Regions from separate parts of the Vibrio sp. R15-SG3-ISO1A genome, predicted to be linked through region 1. Evidence: riboswitches for the same ligand, from Rfam matches in the RefSeq annotation. Region 1 holds a riboswitch; each other region holds the start of a gene.

Region 1 (10,754 bases):
TCCGAGTGGGTCGCCGCTAGCTCTGAAATCGGCCCAGTCGCTGCGACATGACCTTGTGATACAAACGCAAAATGCGTTGCGATCGCTTTGGCATCACCTAAGTGGTGCGTCACCATTACTACCGTAATATCACGCTCACTCGCCAACTGTTTGACCAGTGATAGCATCTCTAACCTGAGCAAAGGATCGAGCGCTGAAAAGGGCTCGTCTAGCAGCCATATCGGCGCAGACTGTACAAAGCAGCGCGCTAACGCAACCCGTTGACGCTGGCCACCAGAGAGCTCATGCGGCAATCGAGACAAATACTCCGCCACCCCCACCTGCTGCGCCGCTTGCACTACCGCCTGTTTCTGCGTTGCAGACAACTTCAAGCCGGGATCCAATCCAAGGCCGATGTTTTCCGACACGGAAAGGTGAGCAAACAAGTTGTGCTCTTGAAACAACATCGCAAACGGGCGCTGATAAGGCGCCAGCCCGTTGAGCGTTTGACCTTGCGCTAAAATTTCACCGCTTAATGGTTCAATAAAACCCGCCATCAAGGCGAGCAAGGTCGACTTCCCTGCGCCACTGGGTCCCATTAGCGCGACGATTTGCCCTGCCTCAACGTGCAGATCAAACTGAAATGACTCGGCATGATAATCGTAATGCAGGTCACTGAGAGTGAGCATAGTGACTCCTATTGGTGGGGGTAGAAGCAGAGCGAGGGCGAAACAGGCGCTCCATCAGCGCAAAACAGCCCACACTCAAAAGCAGTAAAGTGACTGATACGACCGCCGCCGCGTCCATTTGGTAACTGCCGAGCAGTTGGAACAGGTAGAGCGGAAGAGTACGAAACTCCTGACTGCCAAACAGCGCGATGGCACTGAGATCACCCATAGAAAACATAAAGCTGATGGCAAACGCGTGCGCCAGCGGTCGTTTTAATGCACGCCACTCCACCACTCGTAAACGGCACCAACCGCGGATCCCAAGGGTTGCACAAAGGTACTGATACTGCTGCTCAAGTTGCAACATCGGCTGAGCCAAGGTTTTGATCACATAAGGCAGCCCCATTAACGCGTTGACCGCAACAACAACGACCAGGGCGTAGCTGAGCGCATCCGTCCACGAACGGAGCAGCAAAAAGAGCCCAGTCGAGATCACTAATCCTGGGGTCACCAGAATGATGGTCCCGAGCAGCTCTATCTTATCCGCGGTTTTCTCACGTTGATTGAGGCGCAGTCTTCGGCTAGATAATAAAATCGCCGTGCCCGCACTGACAGCGATAACGCTCGCCATGCTTGCCACTTTCAGTGACGCCCCGAGCGCGGACCAAAATCGGCCATCACTCAGCACACTCAGCGCCTGAGAATTCATACCACTGGCTAGTACCATCCCAAGAGGCGGCAACACTAACAGCAAGCTAAAACCTATCCAAGCGCCATCCCAGCACTTAGAGAATAGACTGTCTTTCACCACCAACGCAGTTGGTGCGTCGCTGCCCATCGAAATGGCAATAGGTCGAGCGAAACGTTGAATCGATAACGCCATTAAGCCACATAGCAGCATTTGCCAAATTGCCAGTAACGCGCCCGCTTGCAAATCAAAATCAAACTTGATCGCTTGGTAAATCGCGAGCTCAATAGTGGTCGATTTGGGCCCGCCGCCCAATGCCATAACAGTGGCAAAACTGGTAAAGCAGAGCATAAACACCAACCCGCAAACGGGCGCTAATTGCTGCCTCATCCGCGGCCATTCGACCCACTTAAACTTTTGCCAATGGCCCATGCCTAAGTGGGCGCACAGTTTGTGTTGCTCCGCCGGAATCGACTCTAGTGATTGCAGCAGCAAACGCGCCGCATAAGGAAGATTAAAAAAGAGGTGCGCGAGCAAAATGCCATGCAAACCGTAAATATTAAATGGCAACGAGAGATCCCACTGCACAAGCTGTGTCGCCAGCCAACCACTGCGCCCATAAATTGCCAGCAAGCCAAACACCCCCACCAAGACAGGAAGTACCAAAGTGGTCGCAAACAGCTTGAGTACCAAGGCTTTGCCGATAAACTGCCGCCGCGACAAAGCATGGGCGACGGGGATCGCCAAGCCGACACTGAGTAGCGTTGAGAGGAAAGATTGATAGAAGCTAAATTGGGTAACGTGGCGGTAATAAGGGTCTTGCCAAATGACGCGCAGATCGAGGGAAGGCGCTTGATTGAGCAAGGCCAGCAACGCAGAAACGACAAAGGCCGCGATCAACATCGCGACCCATACGCCTAATTTAGGGACAGATTGCACGAACGCCTAACCTTAGAAGGTCAACGCGTTTTGCCATTCACGAATCCACGCTTTGCGGTGGGTAGCCACATCTTCAGCGCTAAAGCTCAAGGCTTGGCTTGGCTTCGTCAGGCTTTGATACCCTTCTGGCAACGCGACGTCAGTGACAGGGTACATCCAGTTCCCTGTGGGCATGGCCGACTGAAAGTCATCGCTGAGGATAAACTGCATAAAGACATCCGCCAACTCGCTGTTCGCGCTCGTTTTAACTTTGGCGGCCACTTCTACTTGAGTGTAATGACCTTCCGCGAAATTCGCCGCAGCGAACTTAGCCTCATTTTCGGCAATCAGATGGTACGCAGGTGACGTGGTGTAAGAGAGCACCATGTCAGACTCGCCTTTTAAGAACATCGAGTACGCTTCTGACCACCCTTTCGTGACCGTCACTGTCTTTTTCGCCAACGCTTTCCACGCCTGCGGCGCTTCGTCGCCATAGACAGATTTCATCCACAGCATCAAACCTTGACCCGGGGTTGAGGTACGCGGGTCTTGGTAGATGACTGTTAAGTCGTCATTTGATTCCACCAGCGCTTTGAGGCTAGTCGGTGGCTCAGCCAAGGTCTCTTTGTTGTAGACAAACGCGAAGTAACCGTAGTCGTACGGCACAAAGGTCGTATTGGACCAGCCGCCTGGCAAGGTGACGGATGACGTATCGACGCTATGCTCAGCCAACAAACCGGTTTGCTGCGCTTCTGCCATCAAGTTGTTATCTAACCCCAACACAATGTCGGCTTTGCTATTGTCGCCTTCCAGTCTCAAGCGATTGAGAATAGAGACGCCATCATCCAAAGCTACAAAATTCAACGTACAGTCGCACTGTGCTTCAAACGCTTTTTTTACCACTGGGCCTGGGCCCCAATCGGCAGCGAAAGAGTCATAGGTATACACGGTTAACGTATCGGCTGCGGTTGCAGAAAAAGACGTCAGTGCCACGGCGGCACAAAGTGGCATAAATGAAGGGATAAAAGTGGATTTCACTGCTCGCTCTCCTTGTTGAGCCACGCAGGTCTGAGGGACAAACAGACGTCTGATGTCCTCGCTCAATTCCTACGCCAGCATTATCTGGTTCAGGTCTACGGGTCCCGAGCAAAGCTCGATCTCAGCGTCATTCAGTGAATGAATAGCTCCCCGATGAGGTTCGGCTTGATTGTAATAGGTCTGCCCTACAATAGCCATACTTGCGTGACGGCCCAACAAGACGCAATCACGAATCGTTACGTTGATCATAGCCCCAGCGCGCCACCAAGGATTGCTCGATGCCGAGGTGATCCAAAATGCGCGCGACCATAAAATCAATAAGATCGTCTATCGATTTAGGTTGGTGATAAAAACCGGGCGCGGCCGGCATAATGGTGACGCCCATCTGCGAGAGCTTGTGCATGTTCTCAAGGTGCAAGGTTGAGAAAGGCGTTTCTCGAACCACCAGCAGCAATTGACCACGCTCTTTCATCACCACATCGGCGGCGCGTTCAATCAAATTATCGGACATACCATGAGCAATCGCTGCCACACTGCCCGCCGAACAAGGGCAAACCACCATCTGCTTGGGCGCCGCTGAGCCAGAGGCCACGGGCGAGAACCAGTCCTCTTTGCCGCACACCACTAATTTAGCCGGGTCGCAGCTGAGATGGGCGACCAAGGCTTGCTTGGCGCTGTCTGGGTTGGCAGGCAGTTTTAATCCGTGCTCGGTGGCCAACACCACTCGCGCCGCCGATGAAACCAGCAGGTAAACCTGATAGTCCGCGGCCAACAAGCACTGCAACAGACGCAGCCCATAAGGCGCGCCTGAGGCTCCGGTAAAAGCGAGGGTGATGGATTTTTCAGCCATTGTGCGTATCTCTTATTATTGGGCTAATTGCGCTAACAGTTTGTCGTGAATTCCGCCAAACCCGCCGTTACTCATCACCAGAATCTGATCGCCGGGGCGAGCATGCCGAGCGATATTGCGCACCAACTCGTCGATGTCGTCAGAGACATAAGCAGGTTGCGCGCACTGCTCGGCAATCTCACTCACCGACCAGGTAATAGACTCAGGTTGAAAGAGGAACACTTCATCGGCCGCCTGCAATGAGGCCGCGAGCGTCTCTTTGTGCACCCCGCGTTTCATGGTTGCACTGCGCGGCTCCAACACCGCAAGGATTCGGGATTGACCCACCTTGTTACGTAAGCCGCCCAATGTCAGTTCAATCGCCGTTGGATGATGAGCAAAGTCGTCATACACAGTGATGTCATTGACCTGCCCTTTTAACTCCAAGCGGCGTTTGGTATTAATAAAGCGCCCTAACGCCTCACAAGCGTGATCCGGAGTGACACCCACATGGCGCGCCGCCGCGATGGCCATCAACGCATTGCTGACGTTGTGATCGCCGACTAAATCCCACGTCACTCGACCCACTATTTCTCCCGCCAATAAGACATCAAAGACACTGCCATCTTGGGCCTGTTTTTGCGCTTGCCAGCCAGATTCACACCCTGTGTACTCTTGTTCGCTCCAGCAGCCACGGGCAATAACGTCTTGCAGCGCCTGGTCCGATTGAGGAGTAAACAGACGCCCATTGCCTGGTACGGTTCTCACCAGATGATGGAATTGGCGCTTAATCGCTTCCAGATCATCGAAGATGTCTGCATGATCGAACTCAAGGTTATTCATGACCAAGGTACGTGGATGGTAATGAACGAACTTAGAACGCTTATCGAAAAAAGCGCTGTCGTATTCATCAGCTTCAACTATGAAAAACGGGCTGTTGCCCAATCTTGCCGACAAACCAAAGTTGCCAAGCACGCCCCCCACGAGAAAACCGGGTTCATAACCGCAATCTTCCAGAATCCAAGCGAGCATACTGGATGTGGTGGTTTTGCCGTGCGTTCCCGCGACCGCCAGTACCCATCGGTCATGCAGCAGAAACTCTTGCAGCCACTGCGGGCCGGAGGTGTAACGCAGGTTGCTGTCAAGCGCATGCTCGACACACGGGTTACCACGGCTCATCGCATTACCGATCACCACCAAATCGGGCGCCGGATTTAACTGCGCCGGATCAAACCCTTCTATAATTTCAATACCTTGCGATTCAAGTAGCGTGCTCATGGGCGGGTACACATTGGCGTCACTGCCGGTGACTTTGTGCCCCAATTGACGCGCTAAAATTGCCGCTCCTCCCATAAAGGTGCCACAAATTCCCAAGATATGAATATGCATAGAGTGATCCTGAAAAGGCTAATTTGAAGTGCTCATTATGGCGATAATGGCTTGAAAAGCGAACCTCTTTGTCCTTCGGATGTGAAATCTTGGCACAATCGAGCAAAGTTTGTTCAAGATGAAAAACCGTGAAAATATTTGAATAATTACCAAAAAAATTGAGAGGTTAGACAGTTAGTTCGTTACCAATAATAAGATCATGGTTTTACAATTGCTCAAGGCAAAAACAAAAGCTCACGCATAGCTTCGTCCCTCTTGCGCCCCAACAATAAAATGGCAAGAGGTTGCCCAACTCCCCCCAAACTTATGCGATTTTAAGGAATAAACATGTCTGGAATGCGCACCCTTGGCGAGTTCATTGTTGAAAAACAGACGGACTTCCCCCACGCTAGCGGTGATCTATCATCCCTACTGTCGTCGATTCGCCTTGCGGCTAAAATCGTCAACCGCGAAATAAACGCGGCTGGCCTTGGTGATATCACCGGTGCCGTTGGTAGTGAAAACATTCAGGGCGAAGCCCAACAAAAACTGGATGTTTACGCGAACGAGAAGTTCAAAGCAGCACTTGAAGCACGCGATCAAGTGTGTGGCGTAGCAAGTGAAGAAGAAGATGAGGCGGTCGCGTTCAATAAAGAACTGAACAAAAACGCCAAATACGTGGTATTGATGGATCCACTCGATGGCTCATCTAACATCGATGTTAACGTCTCTGTCGGAACGATTTTCTCTATCTATCGCCGCGTCTCTCCTATCGGTACCCCACCGACAGAAGAAGACTTCCTTCAACCAGGCAACAAGCAAGTCGCGGCCGGTTATGTGATTTACGGTTCATCAACCATGCTTGTCTACACCACAGGCAATGGCGTCAATGGCTTTACCTACGATCCATCGATCGGTACGTTCTGCTTGTCTCATGAGAATATGATGGTGCCAGAAGATGGCCGCATCTACTCAATTAACGAAGGTAACTACTTCCGTTTCCCAATGGGCGTGAAAAAGTACATCAAATTCTGCCAAGAGAACGAACCGAATGACGGTCGCCCGTACACGTCTCGCTACATTGGCTCTTTGGTGTCGGACTTCCACCGTAACCTGCTGAAAGGCGGCATTTACCTGTACCCAAGCACGCAAAGCCACCCGAACGGCAAACTGCGCCTTCTTTATGAGTGCAACCCAATGGCGTTCATTATTGAGCAGGCGGGCGGTATTGCTTCAGACGGTGAGAAACGCATCATGGATATTGAACCTACAGAGCTGCACCAGCGTGTGCCTTTCTTTGTTGGCTCAAAAAACATGGTCAAGAAAGTCGAATCTTTCCTCGCAGAATACAAAGACCAATAAGGCCCAGCTATTCTCCCCAAGGCGCTCACTGAGCGCCTTGTTTTTTTATGAACTTCCATCACTTCCCTCAGTCGCTGCGCTTCACAATCGGTGTTTTCTTGACCAAGCTCTCATCGTCCGTCATTTACAAAAAACCAAGTTTAGCGGTAAGGTATTTGCCTACATATCGACCAATAACAAGGAAGCTTGCCCATGAGTCTTAATCACGTCCCTGCAGGGAAATCACTCCCGGATGACATTTATGTCGTCATCGAAATTCCGGCCAATGCCGATCCGATCAAGTACGAGGTCGACAAAGATTCTGGCGCGGTATTTGTGGACCGTTTTATGTCCGCGCCTATGTTCTATCCATGTAACTATGGCTATGTGAATCACACACTCTCTTTAGATGGTGACCCGGTTGATGTCCTAGTGCCGACCCCTTATCCCTTGATGCCAGGTAGTGTGATTCGCTGTCGCCCTGTCGGTGTATTGAAAATGACCGATGAATCAGGTGAAGATGCCAAAGTGCTCGCCGTGCCGCACAGTAAAATCTCCAAAGAGTACGAACACATCCAAGATGTCGGTGATATTCCTGAACTGCTCAAAGCGCAAATTACCCACTTTTTTGAGCGCTACAAAGAGCTCGAAAGCGGCAAATGGGTCAAAGTGGAGGGCTGGGAAGACGTCGATGCCGCGCGCCAAGAGATTCTCGAGTCGTTTGAGCGCGCGAGTAAGTAATCCTCACCCAACCACCGTGACTCATTGACTAAAAGAAAACGGCCAGAGCAGTGAAACTCTGGCCGTTTTCTTTATCGGTATTCAACCATTAAAAACCCGAACCTGCCGTGGAAGTACGACCTGAGACATAGTCTTGCTGGAAGAAGGGATCAAGACGGTCGCACACCCCATAATAGGGTTTGCCCATCACACCAAGCATGTAGGCGTTTTGCTGACAATATTGACCGCGACCTTGCTCATACCCTGCCAAATAGGCGGCATAACGGTCGTCGTTCAAATAGCCAGCTTCATCCGCTTTGGCTAACTTGGATTGAGACAAGTTCAGTAAGCCGTTTTCACCGCGATCAACACCGAACTGATACCAATCTTGATCGACGTTAGACGTTGGCGTAGTGACAGTGGTACAGCCTGTGAGTAACAGGGCGACGAACGCCCCGACGGGTATGATGGTACGTTTCAGCGCTAACATAGGACTCTCCTTATTGAACGCTTGTTCTCACCATAAAATGGCGCTAGACGCGCTGGCACCAATCGCCCGATGCAATCAACACATCCAATTGGCTGACATCTTGGTAGAGGTAAATCCAAGCCTGACCAAACGGCGTATCGATGCGCTCTCGGCGATACTCTACCGGCACATCTTCTAGTTCATCTATACGTGCGAGCGTGACATCATCGATCAAATAGACTTCACCTGAGATCGAATCATGTCCTTCAATCACCGCCGGATAGGGCCCCAAATCATACAGCGCATAAAAGGGCGGTGTATCAAAGTGACCCAAACACTGCGAGCCAGCTAAAAAATCTTGGTTCGACTCCCCTTTGCGCAAGGTGCCATAAACAAACAATAGATGTTGCATTGCCCGCCCCTATTTCCTTTCTCTGTCTGAGTGTGTCTCAACGTCGGCTCTGTGTTAGAGTCACTATTAATCAAACTCAAATTGATAGAGCAGATCCACAGCGCTACTCACACCAGAGACCGCCTCTAAATAAAGATCCTGCATTAAGCGGTAACGCACCGTAAACTCGCCCACCGAGTCAAAAATGCCGACCCCATATTTAACCTGCAAGCCAGGGAGAATATAACCACTCACCGTGACCTGAGAGTCATCACCCGAGCCCGCGGTATCCAACTGCAGATCCTGAACGCCAAAGGCTTCGCCAATTTCGCCCACCACTTTGCCGCTTTTCGCTAGGCTCAAACCAATGAGTGTGGTGGTCATCGCGTTGCCGCCTGCTTCGCCATCAATGTCTTGACCACGCAATAGATAGGATAGCGCATTCGCTTGCGGCATGGCGGGGTCAGAGAAGATGGTGACCGATGGCTCATCGGCCGGTCCAGTCACTTTGACCCCGGCCGTCACGTCGTCTTGGGTGTTATCGGGATTTCGAATCGCTGTGATCTGCACATAGGGCTGATCCACTGGCCCATTCATCAAAATCTTACCTTCACTGATGATCAAATCTTGACCAAAGGAGCGATACGAACCATCGACAATGTTGATTTCACCTTGGACAAACGGACCTTTGTCTTTTTGCGCCACATTCAAGTTACCTTTCAGTCCGCCTTCAAGCCCAAACGCCACTAGCTTGAAGTCATCGCCAATGCTGATATTAATATTGGTTTCGAGATTAAACGGCACTTCGGTGGCGTTCTCAACAGGTTGGAGATCTTTATCAAGTAACACTTGATCGTCTGAGACGCCAATGGCACTCGGCGGTAGCTCTTCGACGATAATACGCCCCCAAGGCAGATGAATGCTTCCATCCACGCGCGCCAATTTAGGCGAGGCCGATATCGTCATATCCGGCTGCACTTTCAGCGCCACCATAGGCGGCACATTGACCAGCAGCTCTTCAGCGTACACTCGCAGTTGCGCGTTCCAGTTACTTAGCTCACGCCACTCGGCTTCACCGGAGAGTTCCAAATCGCCATCTGGCGTGGTCAATTTTGCCGCGAGCAGCGCATCATAACCGTTGAGTTCGAGGCTCACTCGACCTGAATCCACTTCTACCGGAGAGAGCTCCCCTTTCAGCGACATCTTATCGATCAGCAGTTGCCCCTCGACTTTCGGTTGCGTTACCGCACCGCTGATGGCGAGATCGGTACTGATGGTCGATTTTAGCTCACTAAAATCGCCGATTAATGGCGCAAGAAAATCAATGTGGAACGGAGTTAACGCGAGCTTGGCGTCGATCTTGGGGTTGGCGTCCAATACGTTAGGGAGACTCACTTGGCCAGAAAGGTCGCCATTGTCGCGCACATCAATCAGCCAGTCGGCATCCAAACGGTTATTTGCTAGCGCGGCCTCCAGTGTCACCGCATGCCACGCCAAGGTGACATTTTCTTCGAGCTTTTGCGTCACTTGACCGGCAGGCATCGACACCGAGGCTTTTACTTCAGGCGGTGTCTCTGGCGACCATTTCGCCCACACATTAGCATTCACTTCAGCTTTGAGCTGAGTGGTGGGTGGGATAAAGGCATGCAGTTGATTGACATTAAACTGCGACAAAGAGAGCGCGGCTTCACCGCTTTCCCCCACTTGAATATCCTCATCCAAACACAACGCGGAATCCGACTGCAGCCAACAGTGCGCCGCAACCATCACTTGGTTACGCTCAGCGTCAAAGCCCAGTGCGGTGGTGTCAGCCAGCATCCATTCGCCCTGCAGGGTGGAGAACGATACCTCTTCTAGTTCGCCCTGCCACTTCAGCTGCGGCTCTAACGTCAATGCACCACGCAAGTCGATATGGCTCGTCACCAACTCAGATAGCAGATCTAAGCTGAGCTTATGTTGCTGTTGCGAGCCAGAAAAGGTCAGTGCGACACTCTCAATCTGCTCGCCTTGAACCGTCGCCTGCTTAACGTTCAATTGTAGAGCGCCTTGCGGCACAGGCAGTGGGGTCACCTTGCCCTTGATGCTCGCGCTGCCAATATGCGCTAAGGTTTGCCAGGCTAATCGGTTGGCGTTGATGTCTAGCCCTAAGGTTGGCTCAGTCATCGCTCCGCTCAGCGCCACTTGCCCCAGAATCTGACCTTTGAGATCAGGCACTGTTTTTGAAAGTTGTGGCAAGGTCAATGTCAGTAACATATCCCACTGCTTATCCAACTCGCCCTGTGCGGCAATCTTGTTAGGGCCATGAGAGAGCACTAAGCCCGACGTTTTAGCGCGAACATTGCCAT
Region 2 (10,754 bases), on a different contig from region 1:
GGGAGCGTTCTGTAAGCCGTTGAAGGTGTGTTGTAAAGCATGCTGGAGGTATCAGAAGTGCGAATGCTGACATGAGTAACGATAAAGGGGGTGAAAAACCTCCTCGCCGGAAGACCAAGGGTTCCTGTCCAACGTTAATCGGGGCAGGGTAAGTCGACCCCTAAGGCGAGGCCGAAAGGCGTAGTCGATGGGAAACGGGTTAATATTCCCGTACTTCAACTTATTGCGATGGGGGGACGGAGAAGGCTAGGTGGGCCTGGCGACGGTTGTCCAGGTTCAAGTGCGTAGGCTTGAGAGTTAGGTAAATCCGGCTCTCTTTAAGGCTGAGACACGATGTCGAGCGCCCAAGGGCGTGAAGTCATTGATGCCATGCTTCCAGGAAAAGCCTCTAAGCTTCAGATAAGTTGGAATCGTACCCCAAACCGACACAGGTGGTCGGGTAGAGAATACCAAGGCGCTTGAGAGAACTCGGGTGAAGGAACTAGGCAAAATGGTACCGTAACTTCGGGAGAAGGTACGCTCTTGACGGTGAAGTCCCTTGCGGATGGAGCTATTGAGAGTCGCAGATACCAGGTGGCTGCAACTGTTTATTAAAAACACAGCACTGTGCAAAATCGTAAGATGACGTATACGGTGTGACGCCTGCCCGGTGCCGGAAGGTTAATTGATGGGGTTAGACTTCGGTCGAAGCTCTTGATCGAAGCCCCGGTAAACGGCGGCCGTAACTATAACGGTCCTAAGGTAGCGAAATTCCTTGTCGGGTAAGTTCCGACCTGCACGAATGGCGTAATGATGGCCACGCTGTCTCCACCCGAGACTCAGTGAAATTGAAATCGCTGTGAAGATGCAGTGTACCCGCGGCTAGACGGAAAGACCCCGTGAACCTTTACTACAGCTTGGCACTGAACATTGAGCCTACATGTGTAGGATAGGTGGGAGGCTTTGAAGCAGGTACGCCAGTATCTGTGGAGCCGACCTTGAAATACCACCCTTGTATGTTTGATGTTCTAACTTAGCCCCGTTATCCGGGGTGAGGACAGTGCCTGGTGGGTAGTTTGACTGGGGCGGTCTCCTCCCAAAGAGTAACGGAGGAGCACGAAGGTGGGCTAATCACGGTTGGACATCGTGAGGTTAGTGCAATGGCATAAGCCCGCTTGACTGCGAGAATGACAATTCGAGCAGGTGCGAAAGCAGGTCATAGTGATCCGGTGGTTCTGAATGGAAGGGCCATCGCTCAACGGATAAAAGGTACTCCGGGGATAACAGGCTGATACCGCCCAAGAGTTCATATCGACGGCGGTGTTTGGCACCTCGATGTCGGCTCATCACATCCTGGGGCTGAAGTCGGTCCCAAGGGTATGGCTGTTCGCCATTTAAAGTGGTACGCGAGCTGGGTTTAGAACGTCGTGAGACAGTTCGGTCCCTATCTGCCGTGGGCGTTGGAAGATTGAAGGGGGCTGCTCCTAGTACGAGAGGACCGGAGTGGACGAACCTCTGGTGTTCGGGTTGTGATGCCAATCGCATTGCCCGGTAGCTAAGTTCGGAATCGATAACCGCTGAAAGCATCTAAGCGGGAAGCGAGCCCTGAGATGAGTCTTCCCTGATACTTTAAGTATCCTTAAGGGTTGTTCGAGACTAGAACGTTGATAGGCAGGGTGTGTAAGCGCTGTGAGGCGTTGAGCTAACCTGTACTAATTGCCCGTGAGGCTTAACCATACAACACCCAAAGGGTTTTGATGGACTCAATGAAGAACATTGAATGTGTAATGAAGAGACGAGTGACTAGTTCCTAGTCGCTAGAAACGATAAACACAGCTTTCCGAATTATTAAGTTCTAGGAACTAGGCACTAACTTCTAGGAACTTAAACAGAATTTGCTTGGCGACCATAGCGATTTGGACCCACCTGATTCCATGCCGAACTCAGAAGTGAAACGAATTAGCGCCGATGGTAGTGTGGGGCTTCCCCATGTGAGAGTAGGACATCGCCAGGCTTCAAATTATGGACACTTGCTTAGGCGAGTGATACCACTGCGGAGTGGTAGTTCAGTTGGTTAGAATACCGGCCTGTCACGCCGGGGGTCGCGGGTTCGAGTCCCGTCCACTCCGCCACTTATAAACCTCGTTTATCGAGGTTTTTTTGAATCTAATTTTTAGGGGGGTAGCTCTCATTAATAGAGCAGCGGATTCCCCAAAAGTCCTCGAGAAGGCGCGTGTTGGGAGTTCGAATCTCTCTTCCACGAACAATTTGAACCTAATTTTAGGGGTGTAGCTCCAATTGGCAGAGCAGCGGATTCCAAATCCGCGTGTTGGGAGTTCGAATCTCTCCACCCCTGCCATATTCTAAGGCTCTAGTCGAAAGACTAGAGCCTTTTTATATCTATACATACCAAATTTGAGATTTGAGGCTCTAGACTAGGCGTCCCCGACGTAAGACTAGAGCCTTTTTTGTCTCCGTCTTTTTAATCTTGCACGCGACAAAACCACAAATCGCTCATTGCACTGAGAATCATTCGCAGTATTTTGCTACATTATACGTCTTGTCTGTTTTAGGTGTTTACCGTTATGGCTTTGAGTCGTCGCCAATTTCTTCAATCTTCACTTGCTTTGTCTGCTCTCTCAATGATTCCTGCTTGTTCAGTGACTCGGCAAACTCGGACTCGAGAAGGCTATGTTTACGAGCTCACTGCTGAGCCTAGCCGGGCCGAACTCGTCCCTGGGTATCAAACAGACGTACTGGGGTTTAATGGTGCGATCCCTGCGCCGACACTCTATTGTCGTCAGGGGGAAGAGGTCGTGATTCGTTTCACGAACAAACTGTCAGAGCCTACAACCATACATTGGCACGGCTTGCGAATTCCTATCGAGATGGACGGCGTTCCTTTTCTCAGTCAAGCGCCTATCATGCCGGGAGAGACGTTTGAGTATCGATTCACTCCGCCTGACGCAGGCACGTTTTGGTATCACCCACACATGAACAGCGTTGAACAGTTAGGGCGAGGACTCGTTGGACTGATTATTGTTGAAGAGCGCGACCCCGTGGTTTTTGATGAAGAGCATGCGTTGATGCTCAAGCATTGGCACATTGACAGCCAGGGGCAGTGGAAGGAGAGAATGATTCCACGTTTAAGTGCTCGGATGGGCACTCCAGGGGAGTGGAGCAGTGTGAATGGCGTTCATGAGCCTGTATATACGCTTAAAGCACACGCGACCACTCGCTTACGCATTGCAAATGTCGACAATACCATTACCTATCCAATAGCGATTGAAGGGGCAGAGGCTTGGATATTGGCGATTGATGGTAACCCGGTCAGCACGCCAATTGAGCTCTCTCAGCATAAAATGGGACCGGGCATGAGGGTGGATCTTGGTCTGATTGCACCATCTGCTGGCAACAAAGTGTTTGTTCGTCAAATGAAGGGGCGTTTCCCTTTTCCTCTGTGTGAATTTGATGTCGTCGCGTCTGATTTGCCACAGGATCAAGCGCTGCCAAACTTGCCTCTTAACCCTGTGCCCGCGCTCGATCTTGCCAACGCTGAAGAGATTGACTTTGTGTTTGAGTGGCAAGGTGCGGTGACGCCCGTAGGCAAAGATGGCAAGGCGAGTCCAACCTTTTGGTTGACCAACAAGGTGGCGTGGCAGGGGATGAGTCGTCATTCGATTCCTGCGCCGCTGGCACAGTTGGAGCTAGGCAAAACCTACATCTTCGATCTTAAAAATGTCACTCAGTACCATCATCCTATTCATCTTCATGGCCACACCTTTACCGTGCTCGAAATGGACGGTAAGCCGCTCCCAGAGCCGTTCCATACGGATACGGTACTACTGGGCAAGAATGGTCGTGCCAAAGCGGCTTTCGTCGCGGACAACCCCGGTCGGTGGATGTATCACTGTCATGTCATAGAGCACATGAAAACCGGTTTGATGGGTTACATCGAAGTAAAGTGACTCCTGTAACTTTTTAAATCTAGCAGGATGTTTAGCGTCATTACATTGATCTGAAGTCTGTTTTTTTGTCTGTTTGGCGCTACACTAACGCCATAAATTTGGAGGGGTTATGGGTCAGTTTGCAATTTTAGGGTTTATTGCCATGGGTGGCGCCGTTGGTGCGTGCTCTCGTTATTTAGTGTCTGAGCTGTGTGCGACATTACTGGGGCGAGGTTTTCCATACGGTACGCTAACTGTTAACGTAGTCGGCTCACTGGCGATGGGCTTACTGATTGCCGCGTTTGAAAATGGCAACCTTGCGACTGAACCATGGAGACAGATCATCGGGCTCGGTTTTCTTGGTGCTTTGACGACGTTCTCTACGTTTTCGATGGACAACGTTTTACTCATGCAGCAGGGCGCCTTTTTCAAGATGGGACTCAATGTCTTACTCAATGTGGTATTAAGCATCTCTGCCGCTTGGGTGGGCTTTCAACTGCTGATCAAAAGCTAGCTTGCTTAGAGGTGCTTTGAGCCTCACTAGACAAAATTTACACAGGTCGGCTTGGTTTATCCAAGCCGTTTTTATATACTCGGTTCACTTGTCGGAGTGCCATAAGGCTGAGACCGTTTATTCGGGATCCGTTGAACCTGATCAGGTTAATACCTGCGAAGGGAACAAGAGAAGATATCGACCCTCCTAATCTAGGATTCGTTCTCTCTGATCTGAGCGTCATGCGATCTATCTACAGATAGATACCCGCGTCAGATCGCCCTCTTGTCGCATCTTTCCGCCAAGCATTTTTATCTCTAACACTCATGCTCCTACGAGCAATAAAGAGCAAGGAAAAATGCTATGTCGAATCGCAAACAAGCGAGACTGGAAGCCAAACAGTTTATTGATACCCTCTCGGTACAGGCGTACCCCAATTCACGCAAGGTTTATGTAGAAGGTTCACGACCTGATATTCGTGTTCCTATGCGAGAAATCTCCCTCGCTGACAGCTTGATTGGCGGTACTAAAGACGCGCCGATCTTTGAGCCCAATGAGCCGATTCGCGTTTACGACACTTCTGGTCCTTATACCGATCCTGACCATACGATTGACCTCTACCATGGATTACCTAAGTTACGTGAACAGTGGATTGAAGAGCGCGGTGATACGGAGCTGCTCGATGAGGTCAGTTCGGTATACACCAAACAGCGCTTGGAAGACGATACGCTAGACGAGCTGCGTTATGGTAACTTACCTCGCATTCGCCGTGCGAAAAGCGGTCAGTGTGTTACTCAGCTCCACTACGCGCGTCAAGGTGTGATTACACCGGAAATGGAATACATCGCTCTGCGTGAAAACATGGGGCGTGCTCGTTATCGCGATGAGGTGTTGAACCAACAGCATCCAGGTCAAAGCTTTGGGGCCCACTTGCCAAAGGACATCAGTGCTGAGTTTGTCCGCCAAGAAGTGGCCGCGGGCCGTGCCATCATTCCATCCAACATCAACCACCCGGAAGCGGAGCCAATGATCATTGGTCGCAACTTCTTGGTCAAGGTGAACGCCAATATTGGTAACTCCTCTGTGACCTCTTCCATTGAGGAAGAAGTTGAGAAATTGGTTTGGGCAACACGTTGGGGTGGCGATACGGTGATGGATTTGTCGACCGGACGCAATATTCACGAGACTCGAGAGTGGATTCTACGTAACAGCCCAGTTCCGATTGGTACCGTGCCTATGTACCAAGCGCTCGAAAAAGTGAATGGCATCGCAGAAAACCTCAATTGGGAAGTGATGCGAGACACCTTGATCGAGCAAGCTGAGCAGGGCGTCGATTACTTCACGATTCATGCCGGTTTGCTGTTGCGTTATGTGCCGATGACGGCCAAACGTGTCACGGGTATTGTCTCTCGCGGCGGCTCGATCATCGCTAAGTGGTGTCTCGCTCACCATCAAGAAAGCTTCCTTTACACCCACTTCCGCGAAATTTGTGAAATTTGTGCCAAGTACGATGTCGCGCTTTCGCTCGGTGATGGCTTGCGTCCAGGTTCGGTGGCCGATGCCAATGATGAAGCGCAGTTTGCTGAGCTACGCACGTTGGGTGAACTGACTAAGATCGCGTGGGAGTATGACGTGCAGGTGATCATTGAAGGCCCTGGGCATGTACCTATGCACATGATCAAAGCCAATATGGATGAGCAGCTAGAGCACTGCCACGAAGCGCCATTCTACACTTTGGGTCCTCTGACGACCGATATTGCCCCTGGGTACGATCATATTACCTCTGGCATTGGCGCTGCGATGATCGGCTGGTACGGATGTGCGATGCTCTGCTATGTGACGCCGAAAGAGCACCTTGGTCTACCCAACAAAGAAGACGTTAAGACGGGCTTGATTACTTATAAGCTCGCGGCGCATGCGGCGGATTTGGCTAAAGGCCACCCTGGTGCTCAGGTTCGTGACAATGCACTCTCAAAAGCTCGCTTTGAGTTCCGCTGGGAGGATCAGTTCAACTTATCGCTTGACCCTGATACAGCGCGAGCTTTCCACGATGAAACTTTGCCGCAAGAGTCGGGCAAAGTGGCTCACTTTTGTTCAATGTGTGGACCAAAATTCTGTTCGATGAAAATTTCTCAGGAAGTGCGCGAGTACGCTAAAGACACGCAACAAGTCGAAGCTGACCAAGCCATCTCCGTTAAAATGCTCGATGATCCACTCGAAGGGATGCGCCAGAAGTCAGAGGAGTTCCGTCAATCGGGTTCTGAGTTGTATCATCCTGCCGCTCAGCCTGAAAGTGTAGAGTCGTAGGAACGCGGCGATGAAAATTGTGATTCCTCACTCAGAGCCCACATTGCGCGATGATATCGCGCAATGCTTGGCATTAGCCGGCGAGCAAGGGTTTGCCACACAAGAGATTCAGTTGATTGAAGGGGCTGAGTCGACGGTTGAACTGCGCGGTGCGTCTTCTTCTGTTTGGATTGCTCGGGATACGCAAGTCTTTGAGTCTTCCTCTCTCAGTGACGACAGCGAACAAAACGTTCATCAACTGGTGTACTCAGTTGCAGAGGGTGATGTCTCGCTGGCGGACTATGCCCCGCATGCGATCGTTATTGGCGCAAGGTGCGAAGGGCGCGTGCTCGATATTTGGCAACACAGCACGCGTGCTCATGCTGAAGTGCGTGCGCTTAATGTCCACCAAATGGCGCTTGACCCTACACAGCACTTCGCATGGTTTATCACCTTGCGGGCGCTCGATTTTCCCGTTGAAGATGCACTGACGCTCGCACGTGCGATGGGGCATGTTTCACGTGAAACATCTCAATGGCCATGTTGTTTTGAGCAATTTCCTACGCCTGTGCTGGAAGACGAAACTCTCGGCATTCGTGTTGGTTGGAAAACTGAAGGCCGCGCGATCTCTTTTCCCTCTATGGCGAAAGAGGTGTTGGGTCTCTATCCGGTGGTCGACGATGTCCGTTGGATTGAACGATTGCTGCCTCTAGGCATTAAAACCATACAGCTGCGCATCAAAGATCCACAGCAAGCTGATTTGGAGGCGCAGGTGATACGTGCGATTGCATTGGGTCAGCAATACCAAGCAAACGTGTTTATCAACGATCATTGGCAGTTGGCGATTAAGCACGGTGCATTCGGTGTTCACCTTGGCCAAGAAGATATTGAAGCGTCGAACTTGAAGGCATTGTCACAGGCAGATATCGCTTTAGGGCTCTCGACACACGGCTACTACGAACTGCTGCGTATTGTGCAGATTGCGCCAAGCTACATCGCACTGGGGCATATCTTCCCAACCACGACCAAGGTTATGCCTTCAAAGCCACAAGGTTTAGTGCGCTTGAAGCTTTATCAACAGTTGATTGATTCGATTCCTCGCTCGCAAGGTACGGGCTTTCCTACGGTTGCGATTGGCGGTATCGACCAAGGTAACGCTGCGATGGTGTGGCAGTGCGGTGTCTCAAGCCTGGCTGTCGTGCGCGCGATTACGCTCGCCGACGACCCAAAACCGGTCATTACGGCTTTTACTGAGTTGATGAAGGCAAACAAGCAAGTAGGAGAGCAGGGATGACTATGCTGTCTGACGAGGCGTTCTTACGTTACCAAAGACAAGTGTCGTTGCCACAATGGGGCGAACAAGGGCAAGCAAAATTGTCGGATGCTCATGTGTTGCTGATTGGTTGTGGTGGCCTCGGGTCGGCGGCAAGCCTTTATTTAGCGTCCGCTGGTGTGGGCAAATTGGTGTTGGTGGATGATGACCGTGTCGAGCTAAGCAATCTTCAGCGCCAAGTCATCTATCGAAACGATGACCAAGGGCAGAGCAAAGCGTTGGCGGCTAAGAGTCAATTAGAGTATCTCAACCCTTTGATTCGCATTCGCGCGATTGACCAACGGCTCGATGATACCCAACTTGCGCTTGAGATCATGCTTGCCGACATCGTGCTTGATTGCACAGACAACCTTGAAACGCGCCAGCAAATCAATCGGCTCTGCTTCAAAAACCGGACACCTTTGATCTCGGCGTCGGCCATGGGATGGCAAGGGCAGTTCGCGTTGTTTGACTATCAGCAAGATAGTCCATGCTACCACTGCCTATACCCGTTCGATTCACTTCCTTCTGGCCAAAAATGCAGTGAACTTGGCGTGGTAGGTCCGGTGGTAGGGACGTTAGGTAATTACCAAGCGCTGGCGGCGATTCAATGGTTAGCCCTTGATGAGCCACAGCTTAGCGCATCGACATTACACCTGTTTGATGGACTCACGATGCGCTGGCAGACGTTAACTATCTCAGTGGATGCCACTTGTCACGTGTGTCAGTCAAACACCGTTAAGGAATGAACATGGAACCCATCACTATCACCGTCAATGGTGAAACTCATACGACTCACGCAGGGACAACATTGACGGCGCTCATTGCTGAGTTATCGCTCGCCGAGGTGGGCTGTGTGTTTGCCATCAATAACTGTGTCGTTCCGCGCAGCGAGTGGGACAGACATATCGTCAATCAAGGCGATGCCATCGCACTATTTCAAGCCATTGCAGGAGGCTGATCATGGCGCCAATAACACCGCTTACTATCGCGGGCAAAGTGTTTGACTCGCGTCTGTTTACCGGCACGGGTAAGTTTTCGAACAGTACTACCATGGCGCGCGCTATTGAGGCGTCGGGATCGCAACTGGCGACTATGGCGCTCAAGCGCGTCGATATCCATGATAAGCAAGATGATATCTTAGCGCCGTTGATTGCCGCTGGCGTGAATTTATTACCGAATACCTCTGGGGCAAAAACTGCGCAAGATGCCATTTTCGCCGCACACTTAGCACGTGAAGCCTTGGGCACAGAGTGGCTTAAACTGGAGATTCATCCCGATCCTAAATACCTGATGCCTGACCCAATTGAAACCCTCAAAGCGGCACAGCAGTTGGTCAAAGATGGCTTTATTGTTTTGCCGTACTGCCACGCAGACCCGGTGTTGTGTAAGCGGTTAGAAGAGGTGGGCTGCGCAGCAGTGATGCCTCTAGGTGCTCCCATAGGCTCGAACAAAGGACTGGCGTCGCAAGACTTTTTGGAGATCATCATCGACCAAGCCGGTGTCCCCGTCATTGTTGATGCCGGGATTGGTGCTCCGTCTCATGCGGCAAAAGCGATGGAGATGGGCGCAGATGCGGTGTTGGTGAATACCGCGATCGCGGCGGCGAGCAATCCCGTAGCGATGGCGCAAGCGTTTAAGATGGCGGTGGAAAGCGGGCGGATAGCGTTTGAATCCGGCTTGGCTGGTCAGGTTACCCATGCTGTTGCCTCTAGCCCATTAACCGCCTTCTTGGAGTGAGGGACGCAGAATGAGTTTTGTATCGATTCATCAACGCATGGACTGGGATGACATAAGACTGTCGATTTACGCGAAAACTCATCAGGATGTGGAACGCGCATTGGCGAAATCTAAGCGTGATCTCGAAGATTTTAAAGCCTTGATTTCACCTGCGGCAGAGCCTTACCTTGAGCAAATGGCGCAGCAATCCTATGCGCTCACGCGTAAACGGTTTGGCAACACGATTGGATTGTATATCCCGCTTTATCTCTCCAACTTGTGCGCCAATGCATGTACCTACTGCGGTTTTTCGATGGAGAACCGAATTAAACGCCGTACGCTGACAGAGCAAGAAATCGCGGCAGAGATAGACGCGATTAAGTTGATGAAGTTCGACAGTGTGCTTTTGGTCACCGGTGAGCATCAAACCAAAGTGGGGATGGACTACTTTCGCCGCGCACTGCCACTTGTTAAAGCGCACTTTAACTACTTGGCAATGGAAGTGCAGCCGCTTGATGAAGGGCAGTACCGTGAACTGAAACCCTTGGGCCTCGATGCAGTAATGGTCTATCAGGAAACTTACCATCGTCGCACTTACGCGCAGCACCATTTGCGTGGCAACAAAACAGATTTTGACTATCGCTTGGAAACGCCGGATCGATTGGCTCGAGCCGGGATCGATAAGATCGGTATAGGCGCGCTCATCGGCTTGGACGATTGGCGCACGGATTGTTTTTACGTCGCCGCGCACCTTGACTACTTAGAGCGTACCTATTGGCAAACTCGTTACTCGATTTCTTTTCCACGGCTTCGACCTTGTGAGGGCAATGCATCGGAAGGGGTGATTCAACCCAAATCGGTGATGAGTGATAAGCAGTTGGTTCAGTTAATCTGTGCCTATCGGTTGTTGAATCCGACGGTTGAGCTCTCGTTATCGACACGAGAGTCACCGCAGTTTAGGGACAATGTGTTGCCACTGGGTGTGACATCCATGTCCGCTGCATCAAAAACACAGCCC
Region 3 (10,754 bases), on a different contig from region 1:
GGCTTTTTCGAGCGGTCCGCGTTGAGGATAGATTGGCCTAGTCGGTCTAAAAACAGCGCTCGGTTTGGCAACCCAGTTAAAGGGTCGAAGTAAGCTCGGTTGTGCAGTTGCTCATTTTTCTCCTCTATTGCGGCTTTGGCTTGCGTGAGAGAGTGGAGCAATTGATCGCGGTTTTTCTCATAGCGGTGCTGCAATCGTATTGAGTAGGCAGCAATCACAATCACCGCAATAATCAGGGTGATGCTGGTTTGCGTGTAATTGGAAATCCCAGACTCATAACTGGCTTTGATCACGCGCTGGATCTCATCCGCTTGGCTGGCAAACTCCAAAAATTGCTCGTCGCGTCCGGCGCTTAAAAACGCATCCGCTCGCTGCGCCTGAATTTTTTGGTAGGTGGATTCCACATGAAGGCGAAATTGCGCCAGCGTTTTGCGAAGCTCAACCAGACGCTCACGTAATTCGTTGTCCGTGACTGGCTCATAATTGCCCATGATACTCTCGCCGCCTTCAAGCAGCGCGACCACATGCCAATCGGCGATTTCTAAGTAGTACCACACTTCCTGAATCGACTGAGCGGTATCGCCCGACATGATCTCATCAAACCAAAGGTAGGCCAGCGTACCGTTGACTTTAATTTCAGCGGCCGCTTCCGCAAGCGGGGACTTTTTCACTAACAGGTGGGTCGCTTGGGTCACCAGCGCCGACGTAAACGTGATCACCAACAAGGCGAGAATGGAAGTAAAAATGAATTTGCGCTTCATAGCATCACACGAACGTTTACCCACGTATTTTGCGGGCAGGAATAAAAACATAGGCGAGTCAGCCTAGTGAAGAAATGTTACATCCCCATGAAAATATTCAGCGTAGTTATTATTGATGAGTGATTGATGAATCTTTAGTGACAGTTCACGTGAAGATATTGAGCTCAAAAGTGCTAGCTCGTATAGTCGCGGTATGTTGATTCTTCCTTTGTGCTCAACCATGACTTTTCGATTGCGTTCGACTGTTCTTGCTTCTGTATGCCTAGCGCTGATGAGTACCACGACACACGGGAAAGATCTGATCAAAATTGAAGGGTCGAGTACCGTTTACCCGATTACCCAAGCCGTCGCCGATCACTTTATGCGTGCCGAGCGGCACAACACCCAAGTGGTAGTAGGTATCACTGGCACAGGTGGCGGATTTCGTAAGTTTTGCCGAGGCCGCACGGATATATCTAACGCCTCTCGCCCGATTAAAGAGAAAGAGCGAGCGCTGTGTGAGATCAACCACATCGACTATATTGAGCTCCCTGTCGCACTCGATGCAATAACCGTGGTGGTGAACAAAGAAAATCAGTGGATCGATGCGCTCTCTCTTGATGAACTGAAAACACTCTGGGAAAGCACCGCTGAACGCACGATAACTCACTGGCAGCAAGTCAATCCGCACTTCCCTGATCGCCCCATCGTCCTGCACGGCCCTGGATCAGACTCAGGCACTTATGACTATTTTGTTGAGGTGGTGCTGGATGGCAAAGCGAGTCGACAAGACTACACCGCAAATGAAGACGATGAAGCCTTAGTCGCCGAAGTGGCCGCCGATCCCAACGCCATGGCGTTTATCGGCTTTGCCTACTATTTGCAAAATCAAGACAAGTTGAAAGCGATCGCCATCTCTCCCTCAGGCGCCAACGCCGTCAAACCCAGTGTCGAGAACGTAATTATGGGGCGATATACCGCACTTTCCCGCCCTCTGTTTATTTACGTGAACAAACAGGCGCTAGAGAAACGGCCATCATTGAAACGCTTTGTCGATAGTTATATCGACAGAGACAACATCAACAAAGTCGTCTCCCATTCTGGCTACATTCCTCTCTCCAACGATCGCTATGACGCGGCGCGTTTTATTCTCAACTCTAGCCGCTCTGGCTCGGTCTCGATGCCCAAATAAGGGCCCTTATGTTGTGACTGCACACCATCGCGATTAACGCACATTTTGGTGGCCAGAGAAAAAGTGGTGCACAGGCCCATGTCCTTGACCAACAGAGAGTTCGTCGGCATGCGCAATGGCTTGTGAGATGTATTGCTTAGCCAAATGGACCGCTTTGTGCAGCCGATACCCTTGGGCAAGATAGGACGCAATGGCCGATGACAACGTACAGCCCGTACCATGAGTATTATGAGTGGCGACTCGCTTAGCGCGAATCAATTCACTGCCACTCCTTTCAATCAGCAGATCGTTGCTGCTTTCGCCCTCTAAATGCCCGCCCTTAAGAAGCACTGTTTTGGCGCCCAAGGCGCGCAGGGCGTCAATCATCGATCCCATCTCTTCTTCCGATGTCGGCGTTGCTCGCCCAGTCAGCGCCGCCGCCTCGGGTAAGTTTGGTGTGATCATATCGGCAAGCGGTAGCAGGTCTTTCTTGAGCGCACCCACCGCACTGGCGTGCAGTAAGCTGTCACCACTGGTGGCCACCATTACCGGGTCCACCACTAGAAACTTGGGCTGATACGACGACAAACTTTGTGCCACGACACGGATGATTTCAGCGTCGGCCAACATGCCAACCTTCACCGCCACGACATTGAGATCGCTCAATACCGCATCGAGCTGCGCTTGAACATGGTCGATAGGGATAGGATGAATGGCGTGAACGCCACAGGTATTTTGCGCGGTAATTGCCGTAATAACGGAGCAGGCGTAACTGCCTGTTGCACTGATCGCTTTGATGTCGGCTTGGATGCCCGCGCCGCCGCCACTGTCGGAGCCAGCGATGGTTAGGACAATCGGAGTTTGAGGGTCATAAAATGCGGTTTGGTTCATCGGTGTTCCTCACGCACGCGTCAGGAACTGTGTGCAGAGCGCGTTGGCCAAGCACAACACATAACGGGCGAGATTGTGGCGACCCCACGACACCGCGTTATGAATAGTTCCCTACGTCAGTGCTAACTGAATCAGGTTCAACGGGTCTCGCGATGCGATCTCAGCCCTCCTTCTATGCTTCTACGACAGGCTCGTTAATCAAGCTATCGTTATGACTCGAGCAGAAGGAACGCTCCCCGACTATGTCGCCAACCTTAACCCTGTGATAGCGCAGATGCAACCTATTCAGATCACTTAAATAACCCGAGTGAATCGAGGAGTGGGCGATACGAACGCGACGTTTGGCACACAGAACATTATCGTTTACTCTTAATTTTATAAATTTTCGTTATTGATTTGACGGTTATGCTCAATCCACTCTGGCTCAAAACGTTTCAAACCTTGGTCGAGACCGGCCACTTTACTCATACCGCAGAAAAGCTGTTCATGACTCAGCCCGGTGTCAGCCAGCACATCAAAAAGCTCGAACAGGCTTGCGGCTACCCACTGATTGCGCGTCACAACAAGAGCTTTGAAGTAACGGAACAAGGCAGACAGGTCTATCAATACGCAAAGCAGCGCGCCAAACAAGAAACAGACCTGATTGCTTCGTTATCTCAGGACGACGCGCATCGCGGTGAGGTGTCGGTCTCTTGCTCTGGCGCGTTGGCGCAGCTTATCTACCCGCATCTGCTCGATTTACAGTGTGAATTTGCACAACTGGTCGTCAAGCTGGAAGTCGCCCCCAACCGTAAGATCATCGACGATTTGGCTGAGGGGCGCGCCGATTTGGGCCTTGTCACTCACATCCCGCTCGACCCGAGAATCGAAGCGCAAGAGATAGGTCAAGAAACCATGTGTTTGATTGTGCCGGCAAACGTCGACGAGCCTATTACCCCTGAACTTCTCCTTGAGCTCGGCTTAATTCGCCATCCCGACGCCGAGCACTATCTCTCGCTCTACTTTTCGCAGTGTGGCGACAAAGCGCTGGCGGGGATTGATATTCGCGCCCTGCGCACCTCGGGCTACATCAACCAACTCAGCCAAATTCTTCTGCCAGTTGCCAAAGGGCTCGGTTTTACGGTGCTGCCACACAGCGCATTCAGCTCTTTCACCTTGCGCGATCAACTTGCTGTTCATCAGCCAAAGAAAACCGTCGTCGAGACCCTGTATTTGGTGAGCAAGAAACAAAGAGCGTGGCCAGCCCGTTTTCATACGGTGGTGGATAAGTTGACGGACGTGATCTCGCTATAACGCAACGCACTGCCATAGCCAAAATTTTCGATAGGCTTGAAACGCAAAATGGAGCCCAAGGCTCCATTTTTGCTGCTGCTTCAACGCTCATTATCGTCGTTATTTGAGGTCATGCCTCTAAGACGTCTTCGCCAGCGAGTTCAGAAATAATCAGTAGATCGGACTCATCCAGTTTAAGCCCCAGCATAGGGAGACCATGCTGAGCACTCCAACAACATAAGAAGACCACACAACCTAATGCTACCCAAAGTAGTGATACCATAGCCTAACCTCCTCCTCAGTTATCATCACCGTACTTAATAACCTAAAGGTGCCACTTCTCTCATCAGAAGGCGCTCAGATAGACTTTATTCTTTTTACGTTGGGGCGTCTGCACCAATAGAAATGGGTTAGATTCGCCGGGTCAATCGCTCAATGTCGTATTGTTATCTGGAGTTTATTCGGATTAGAACACCTTAAGGTTATGCTGAGTACTCTTTCAATATAGGGATTGCGATTGTGAAGCGCAACACTCTTTGCGGTGAACACACGAAACCTTGACGTTTTTTATGCGAGCGATCGCATAAATATGCCAATGTGGATATCGGCAATAAAAAATGGGCGCTCGTGGCGCCCATCTTGATGCGAATGATTGTTGATGCAAACAGTGAGACAGCTTAAGCGCCAATAACGCCGCCATCTTCACGGGTAATGGCAACGATGGTGGAGCGAGGCTTGCTGTCACCACCACCAGGGTAGTGAGAAGGCGCACCTTTCTCGCCCGGATGCTGAACACCCACAAACATGGTTTTGTAGTCGGCGGAGAAGGTCAGCCCCGTGATCTCACAAGCAATTGGCCCCGTCAAGAAACGTCGCACTTCACCAGTATTAGGATCGCCGCACAACATTTGGTTGTTCCCTTGACCTGCAAAATCGCCCTGATTTGAGTAGTTTCCGTCCGTTTGAATCCACAAACGACCGGCTTTATCAAAGCCGATACCATCCGGGCTATTAAACATGTTGTCGGCGTTGATGTTGTCACTACCCGCGTAGAGCGAATCTTTGTGCACCGTTGGGTTGCCAGCAATCAGGTACAAATCCCAATCAAACTCTGCTTGGGTGTGATCGCCCGAGGTCGGTACCCAGCGAACAATTTGTCCGTAGTGGTTCTCAGCGCGAGGGTTAGGACCACCGACAGGTTGGCCCTCTTTTACGCCGCGGTTTTTGTTATTGGTGAGGGTACAGAACACGTGTTGGTTGTCTGGGTGCACCGCCACCCACTCTGGGCGATCCATCGTAGTCGCGCCAACTTGAGTCGCAGCGCGACGTGCAAAAATCATCACCTCGGCTTGATCGTTAAAACCGTTCTCTTTAGTCAGACCATTTTTGCCATAAGTCAGTTCAATCCACTGCCCCTTGCCTTTCAACTCGTTGTCGTCCATCTCGAACTTGGCGACATACAAGGTGCCCTCTTCAAGCAAGTTGCGATTGGCAGCATCATTGCCCGGTTGGTAGCGATCGCGAGAGACAAATTTGTAAATGTGCTCCCCACGCTCATCATCACCTAGGTACACCACGACATGACCATCATCGTTGATCAACAGTGCCGCATTCTCGTGCTTAAATCGCCCGAGTGCAGTGCGCTTAAGCGGCGTCGACGTCGGATCGTTTGGATCGATCTCCACAACCCAACCAAAACGGTGTGGCTCATTCGGATGCTTAGCGACATCGAAACGCTCATCGGTGTCATGCCACTGGTAACTGCTCTTCGCTGCTTTGATTCCGTAACGTTTATGATCGTCGCTCAACTCTGCCGTCGTACTGGTGCCAAAATAGCCGTGGAAGTTCTCTTCACAGGTTAAGTATGTGCCCCAAGGCGTTTGACCGTTGGCGCAGTTATTAAAGGTGCCGAGTGGCGCTAAGCCTGAAGGATCCAATTTGGTTTTCATCAACGCATGACCCGCCGCTGGGCCTGTCAGGCGCATTTCTGTGTTAGCGGTAATACGGCGGTTGCGTTTCCCTGCTTTATCCACTTTCCACTCTCCGCCGGATTTGACGATTTCGAACACCGTCACACCGTGTGCCGCTTGCGCTTTTAATACGTCGTCCGCCGTCATCGCTTTACCGCCATGTTCGAACAAGTATTCGTAATTGGTGTATTCGTTGTTCACCGCAATAACAGCGCGATCGTCACTGATAGGGAATAGGCTCATCCCGTCGGTGTTGTCACCAAACTGACGCGCCTGCGCGGCTGAATCTTGCTTACCGCTTTGATCAAACTCTGGCGCATCAGCAAAAATAGGATCACCCCAAGAGAGAAGCGGCGTGGCTTTATAACCTTTAGGTACGATGATCGCATCTTTTGTCGAGGCTGGCACTGCTTCGAAGTTGAGCAAACGACTATCACTTGATGCCGCTATCGCTTTCGCGATCGGGTTGAGGGAAAGAAACGCCCCTGCACTGACGGCAGCGGTTCCGGCTAAGAAACGACGACGAGATAGTCGCGCTTCGATCATCTGGCTGAATTGTGAATCCTGTTCATCACGATCCCACATTGCTGACTCCTTGCTGAGTTATCATTATATAAGCGAGCAAATGTTAGGCGAGCAAGGTTACACATCAGTTAAGGTTTTGTTTAACAAATACAAAGTAAAGATGATGCTTTTACTTCGATTACATGACAAGACCAATAAATGGCGATCTCAGTCACATGTAAATTAGAAATTACGCCAATTTCGCGAAAAATTTGTGATCAAAACACTGGTGTTTCGCGCATTTCGCCGCTAAATTGAAATTGTTCATGAGGAACTAGATTCACATCTGCTCAATGAAGAGCATGGTATTTAACGTGAGGGATTATCATGAAGAAAATGAGAAAAGCACAATTGCATCGTGTTCGTATTCAATACTGGAAAGATTCGAACAAAAACACGAACAGCAAACCTCAATAACTGTGCAACCCCAACAAAGCTGGCTTAACCGCCAGCTTTAGTAGTTTTATAGGCCCCCGTTTTTCACCCACTTGAGCATTACGCTGCTCTATGATGACTGGGAAACAGTGACGCCAAGCCATTCACCACACCCAATGTCTCTTTCGAATAAATGTGCTTGTCTTTGTAACCGACAAATTGCACTAAGCGCACCTTGCCTGAAAGCAGAACTTGGCGTAACACTCGATTGACCATCTGCACTTCGATCAACGTATCGGATTCCAACCGCGTCACGGGCTGTAAGCTGGCGAGATCAATATTGATCACCACGTCATCACAATGTGACAAGTAGTGGCTCAACTGCTGCTTCACAGTAAAACGAGAGCGAAAGTGGCACTCGTTGACGGACAACCAATCACAGCCGAGATCTTCTGCATAATCAAGCAGCTTCGGATCTTGATTGTCCGAATCCACGCCAAGGCAGAACAAGCGGCTTTGCTGACTGCGCTGCAAGACAAAATGAAACAGCGAGCCTTTCTCAGGCTCTAGAGTCGGTTTGATATCCAAGCTGCGGCTGATATGGATAAACCCCAACTCTCTGCCTTGACTCGCCACCATCGGCAGCGCATGCAGTAAGCTTTCACCGTCATTGGCAAAGAGCACAGGTAAACTGGCCGACTCCATCAACGCAGCAACGGTATCAAGCAAGTGATGTTTGGCCGCTTGTTGGAGATTGAAATGACCGCCATAGCCAATATTGGTCGAGACTTTGTCCGCCAGCCAATCGTAGAGCTCTTCCAAGCTCTGGTTGGCCATATCAAACTCCACTTGGCTCATCGGTTTGATCTGTTCACTGACACTGAGCAAGGTGAGTTTGTCGCAACAGAGCCCAGTAATACTGTGTAGCTTGCGCCGTTGAAATAGCCTAAACATATCCTTTACCTTTCAGGAGGCAGAGCTCTCGCTGCCTGCAATACATGAAGTACAATTTTTTGCTCGTTCATCTCAACGCGATGAGCCGGTGCCATTACCGACACAGCGCCAACAAGTTTGCTACCCTTTAACACCGGCGCGCTGATACCAGACACCCCGGGATCAATTTCAGAGGTACTGACCGCGTACCCCTGGGTTCGAATCGCGTCCAATTTGGTCTGCCAAGCGTCCCATTGCGACTCTTGGCCAAAGTAACGCAAGATTTTCTCGCAGCGCGCACTCGGCATATACGCCAACATCACTTTCGATGAAGCGCCATGCAGCAGCGGCTGACTCTGCCCTTCGACATAACTGCACCTAAGCGCTTGCATGCTCTCTTTTCGGCTGACGCACAGTGCACGATAACCAACAGGCACCATGTAAGCCGCCATTTCGCCCGTCTGCTTTTGTAAGCGTCTGAGCACCGCGGACACTGACTCCAGCTCACTTTGACTCGATTGGTAACTGCGCATCAACATCAAAGCCGCCGGACCGATGATCAAGGTTTTGTCGTGCGTACTCTCTTCAATCAGGTTCCACTCTTTCAACATTTTGAGGTGGCGATACAAACTGCTCAGTGGTTTCCCGAGCTGATGACTCAAGATTTTGGCGGTCACCGGCTCATCGTTGACCGCCACCTGCATGAGCAGTTGTAAGATTTTCTCGTTCACTTGGCCGCTGCCGTTTTTCATGGTCAATTCTTTTCTAACTGGGTCATAGAGTGAGTTCAAATTATATTCTTACAAGTCGAGAATAGTGAGCACAAAGAGCACCTACATTTTCACTGAGTGATAAAAAGCACGCCCTACGCAACCCATTCAAACCATCAATAAAACTTTACTTAACGGTAAAGTTAAAATAATCTATGTTGCATAATCATCTCGAGCCGCCCAGCGGCCATCTCGTTTTGGGATCAACGACCACAAGGTTTAGGGATAACATGAAGCCTCTAGCACTCACCCTCAGCGTTCTGTTTGGCGCGGCGGCCACTCTCAGTGTCACCTGCCAACTGTCTAACGCCAGCGAACGTTATCAATCCAACGCGTATCAAGTTCAGTTGCCGATAGAGAAGCAAGCGATCCGGCTCGAGAAGCTCTCCGGTGAATTCCAAGCGTCTGAATACACGAAGATTCTGTCGGATCAGGAAGGCAAGATTACCAATGTCTTGGTCAACGATGGTGCGGTGGTTAAAAAGGGCACGCCGCTGTTTGAATTTAATACCACCTTCGCTCGTTTAGCGGTTCAAGCCGCCCAAGAGGAATACCAACGCGCGCTCGACAATATCCTTGATTTAACGAAATCCGGCGTGACGCGCGGTGAACGACTCGACGGCGCTCGGCAAGCCATTGACGCGACGAGAAAGAATCTTCTTGTCGCCCAAGAAGCGCTCGTCGATACCACCATCGTCGCGCCCTTTTCAGGCAAAGTGGGGCAAATTCTGGTCAGTGCCGGGAACTTCGTCACCAAAGGTCAGGAGTTAACAGAGTTGATCGCCGTCTCTGATGTGGAGCTCCATTTCAGTGCGCCGAATGACGTGCTCTACCCCTACCTAACGACACTGAGTGATCCCGCAGCGCACACGCCACCGACAGTGTCGGTAAAAAATGCCAACGGTCAATTTATTGATGGCACGCTCAGTTTTGTCGACAGCAAAACCACCGAACAAGCCCAGACTCTCTCCGCCTATGCCACCTTTACTAATTCTGATAATCAGTTGCTAGTGGGAAGTAAAACCGAACTCTACCTCAACGCCATAGAACGTCAGGCGACCCTGTTTGTCCCTAAACAGGCGGTGCATACCAAAGAGACCCAAAGCTTTGTCTATGTCCTTGATGGGGATAAGAAAGTGCTAGAAGTGCCGGTCGCGCCGCTGATAGTCAAATCTGAGATAGAGGGCTATCTCGCAGTCACCGGCTTAGAGGCCAACCATTTTGTGGTCAACGATCCTTACGCGTATGAGCTAGTCGGGCGCAAGATTGAGCCCATTGTGAATCTGGTTGAAGGGCTAAACCAAATCCTTAGCCGCGGATAATCTCGGCAATCGAGTGTCGCAATGTTGAGTCAGCTCTCAACTCTCAGCGACGGGCATACTGGTAGGACCATGCTTATGGTAGCGTTAACACAATGACCACATGGAAGAAATTAGAACACTGCTCTGACCTTTGTATGGATAAAAGAAGTCAACGAAGCGAAAAAACTCGGCAGAATATTATTCAGGCAGCAATGGAGTGCTACCAGGATTTTGGTGTGCAAGGTGCCTCGCTTGAAGCTGTCGCCAAATGCGCTGGCACGTCAAAGCCCACCATCTATGCCCATTACGGCTCGAAAGAGAAGCTCTATCAGAATGTCGTCGAACACATTTTGCACCAAGAGCAAGAGACGCAAAAACTGCCGCCTTTTGATCCGACCCGTAGCATTAAATCTCAGCTGTTTGATATTTTCGATCAGCAGTTGGATTTTGTCTTAAGCAGCGAGCGCCGCCGCCTGCTGGTGGCCATCACGATTGAAGCCATGTGTCATGGCAGTTGTCATCTCAACGATCTTGAACAGATCAAAACTTGCCCAATGGAGCATTGGCTAAGCGACGCCATGGCTCACAACACACTGCCGCAGCAAAACGCGCGCGAACTCGCGACGAATCTACTGGCGTTAGTGAAAGGTCGCACCTTCTACCCCACATTTCTTGGAATGAATGACGATAATATCGAGCAGCGCCGAGCCAACCTTCACTCCGCGTTGGATTTCTTCCTCCAGACGCAGCAAGCACAATAAGAGGCG

What was found. Region 1 has a riboswitch for thiamine pyrophosphate ahead of thiB (thiamine ABC transporter substrate binding subunit). Riboswitches for the same ligand answer to the same signal wherever they lie in the genome.
Region 2: another riboswitch for thiamine pyrophosphate. It lies ahead of thiC (phosphomethylpyrimidine synthase ThiC); the one in region 1 lies ahead of thiB (thiamine ABC transporter substrate binding subunit).
Region 3: another riboswitch for thiamine pyrophosphate. It lies ahead of thiD (bifunctional hydroxymethylpyrimidine kinase/phosphomethylpyrimidine kinase); the one in region 1 lies ahead of thiB (thiamine ABC transporter substrate binding subunit).

The regions. Positions count from the first base shown of each region.
Region 1 is NZ_JCBDGH010000054.1:2,403-13,156, reverse strand. It holds gene thiQ (thiamine ABC transporter ATP-binding protein) at 1-668, opposite strand, end outside; gene thiP (thiamine/thiamine pyrophosphate ABC transporter permease ThiP) at 652-2,238, opposite strand; gene thiB (thiamine ABC transporter substrate binding subunit) at 2,287-3,264, opposite strand; TPP riboswitch at 3,341-3,454, opposite strand; gene AC6R0L_RS07725 (flavin prenyltransferase UbiX) at 3,518-4,141, opposite strand; gene mpl (UDP-N-acetylmuramate:L-alanyl-gamma-D-glutamyl-meso-diaminopimelate ligase) at 4,157-5,509, opposite strand; gene fbp (class 1 fructose-bisphosphatase) at 5,837-6,850, shown strand; gene ppa (inorganic diphosphatase) at 7,043-7,570, shown strand; gene AC6R0L_RS07705 (DUF2799 domain-containing protein) at 7,659-8,039, opposite strand; gene AC6R0L_RS07700 (gamma-glutamylcyclotransferase family protein) at 8,083-8,430, opposite strand; gene tamB (autotransporter assembly complex protein TamB) at 8,497-10,754, opposite strand, start outside.
Region 2 is NZ_JCBDGH010000085.1:533-11,286, forward strand. It holds partial or broken rRNA gene AC6R0L_RS14655 (23S ribosomal RNA) at 1-1,716, shown strand, start outside; rRNA gene rrf (5S ribosomal RNA) at 1,878-1,993, shown strand; tRNA gene AC6R0L_RS14665 (tRNA-Asp) at 2,035-2,111, shown strand; tRNA gene AC6R0L_RS14670 (tRNA-Trp) at 2,262-2,338, shown strand; gene AC6R0L_RS14675 (multicopper oxidase domain-containing protein) at 2,565-3,947, shown strand; gene crcB (fluoride efflux transporter CrcB) at 4,057-4,440, shown strand; TPP riboswitch at 4,523-4,621, shown strand; gene thiC (phosphomethylpyrimidine synthase ThiC) at 4,783-6,726, shown strand; gene AC6R0L_RS14690 (thiamine phosphate synthase) at 6,737-7,999, shown strand; gene AC6R0L_RS14695 (HesA/MoeB/ThiF family protein) at 8,002-8,766, shown strand; gene thiS (sulfur carrier protein ThiS) at 8,769-8,978, shown strand; gene AC6R0L_RS14705 (thiazole synthase) at 8,981-9,757, shown strand; gene thiH (2-iminoacetate synthase ThiH) at 9,768-10,754, shown strand, end outside.
Region 3 is NZ_JCBDGH010000069.1:898-11,651, forward strand. It holds partial or broken gene AC6R0L_RS10975 (putative bifunctional diguanylate cyclase/phosphodiesterase) at 1-761, opposite strand, end outside; gene AC6R0L_RS10980 (PstS family phosphate ABC transporter substrate-binding protein) at 982-1,932, shown strand; gene thiD (bifunctional hydroxymethylpyrimidine kinase/phosphomethylpyrimidine kinase) at 1,966-2,802, opposite strand; TPP riboswitch at 2,894-3,051, opposite strand; gene AC6R0L_RS10990 (LysR family transcriptional regulator) at 3,208-4,095, shown strand; gene AC6R0L_RS10995 (hypothetical protein) at 4,205-4,357, opposite strand; gene AC6R0L_RS11000 (PhoX family protein) at 4,752-6,629, opposite strand; gene AC6R0L_RS11005 (arginase) at 7,104-7,937, opposite strand; gene AC6R0L_RS11010 (IclR family transcriptional regulator) at 7,943-8,668, opposite strand; gene AC6R0L_RS11015 (efflux RND transporter periplasmic adaptor subunit) at 8,917-10,008, shown strand; gene AC6R0L_RS11020 (TetR/AcrR family transcriptional regulator) at 10,143-10,748, shown strand.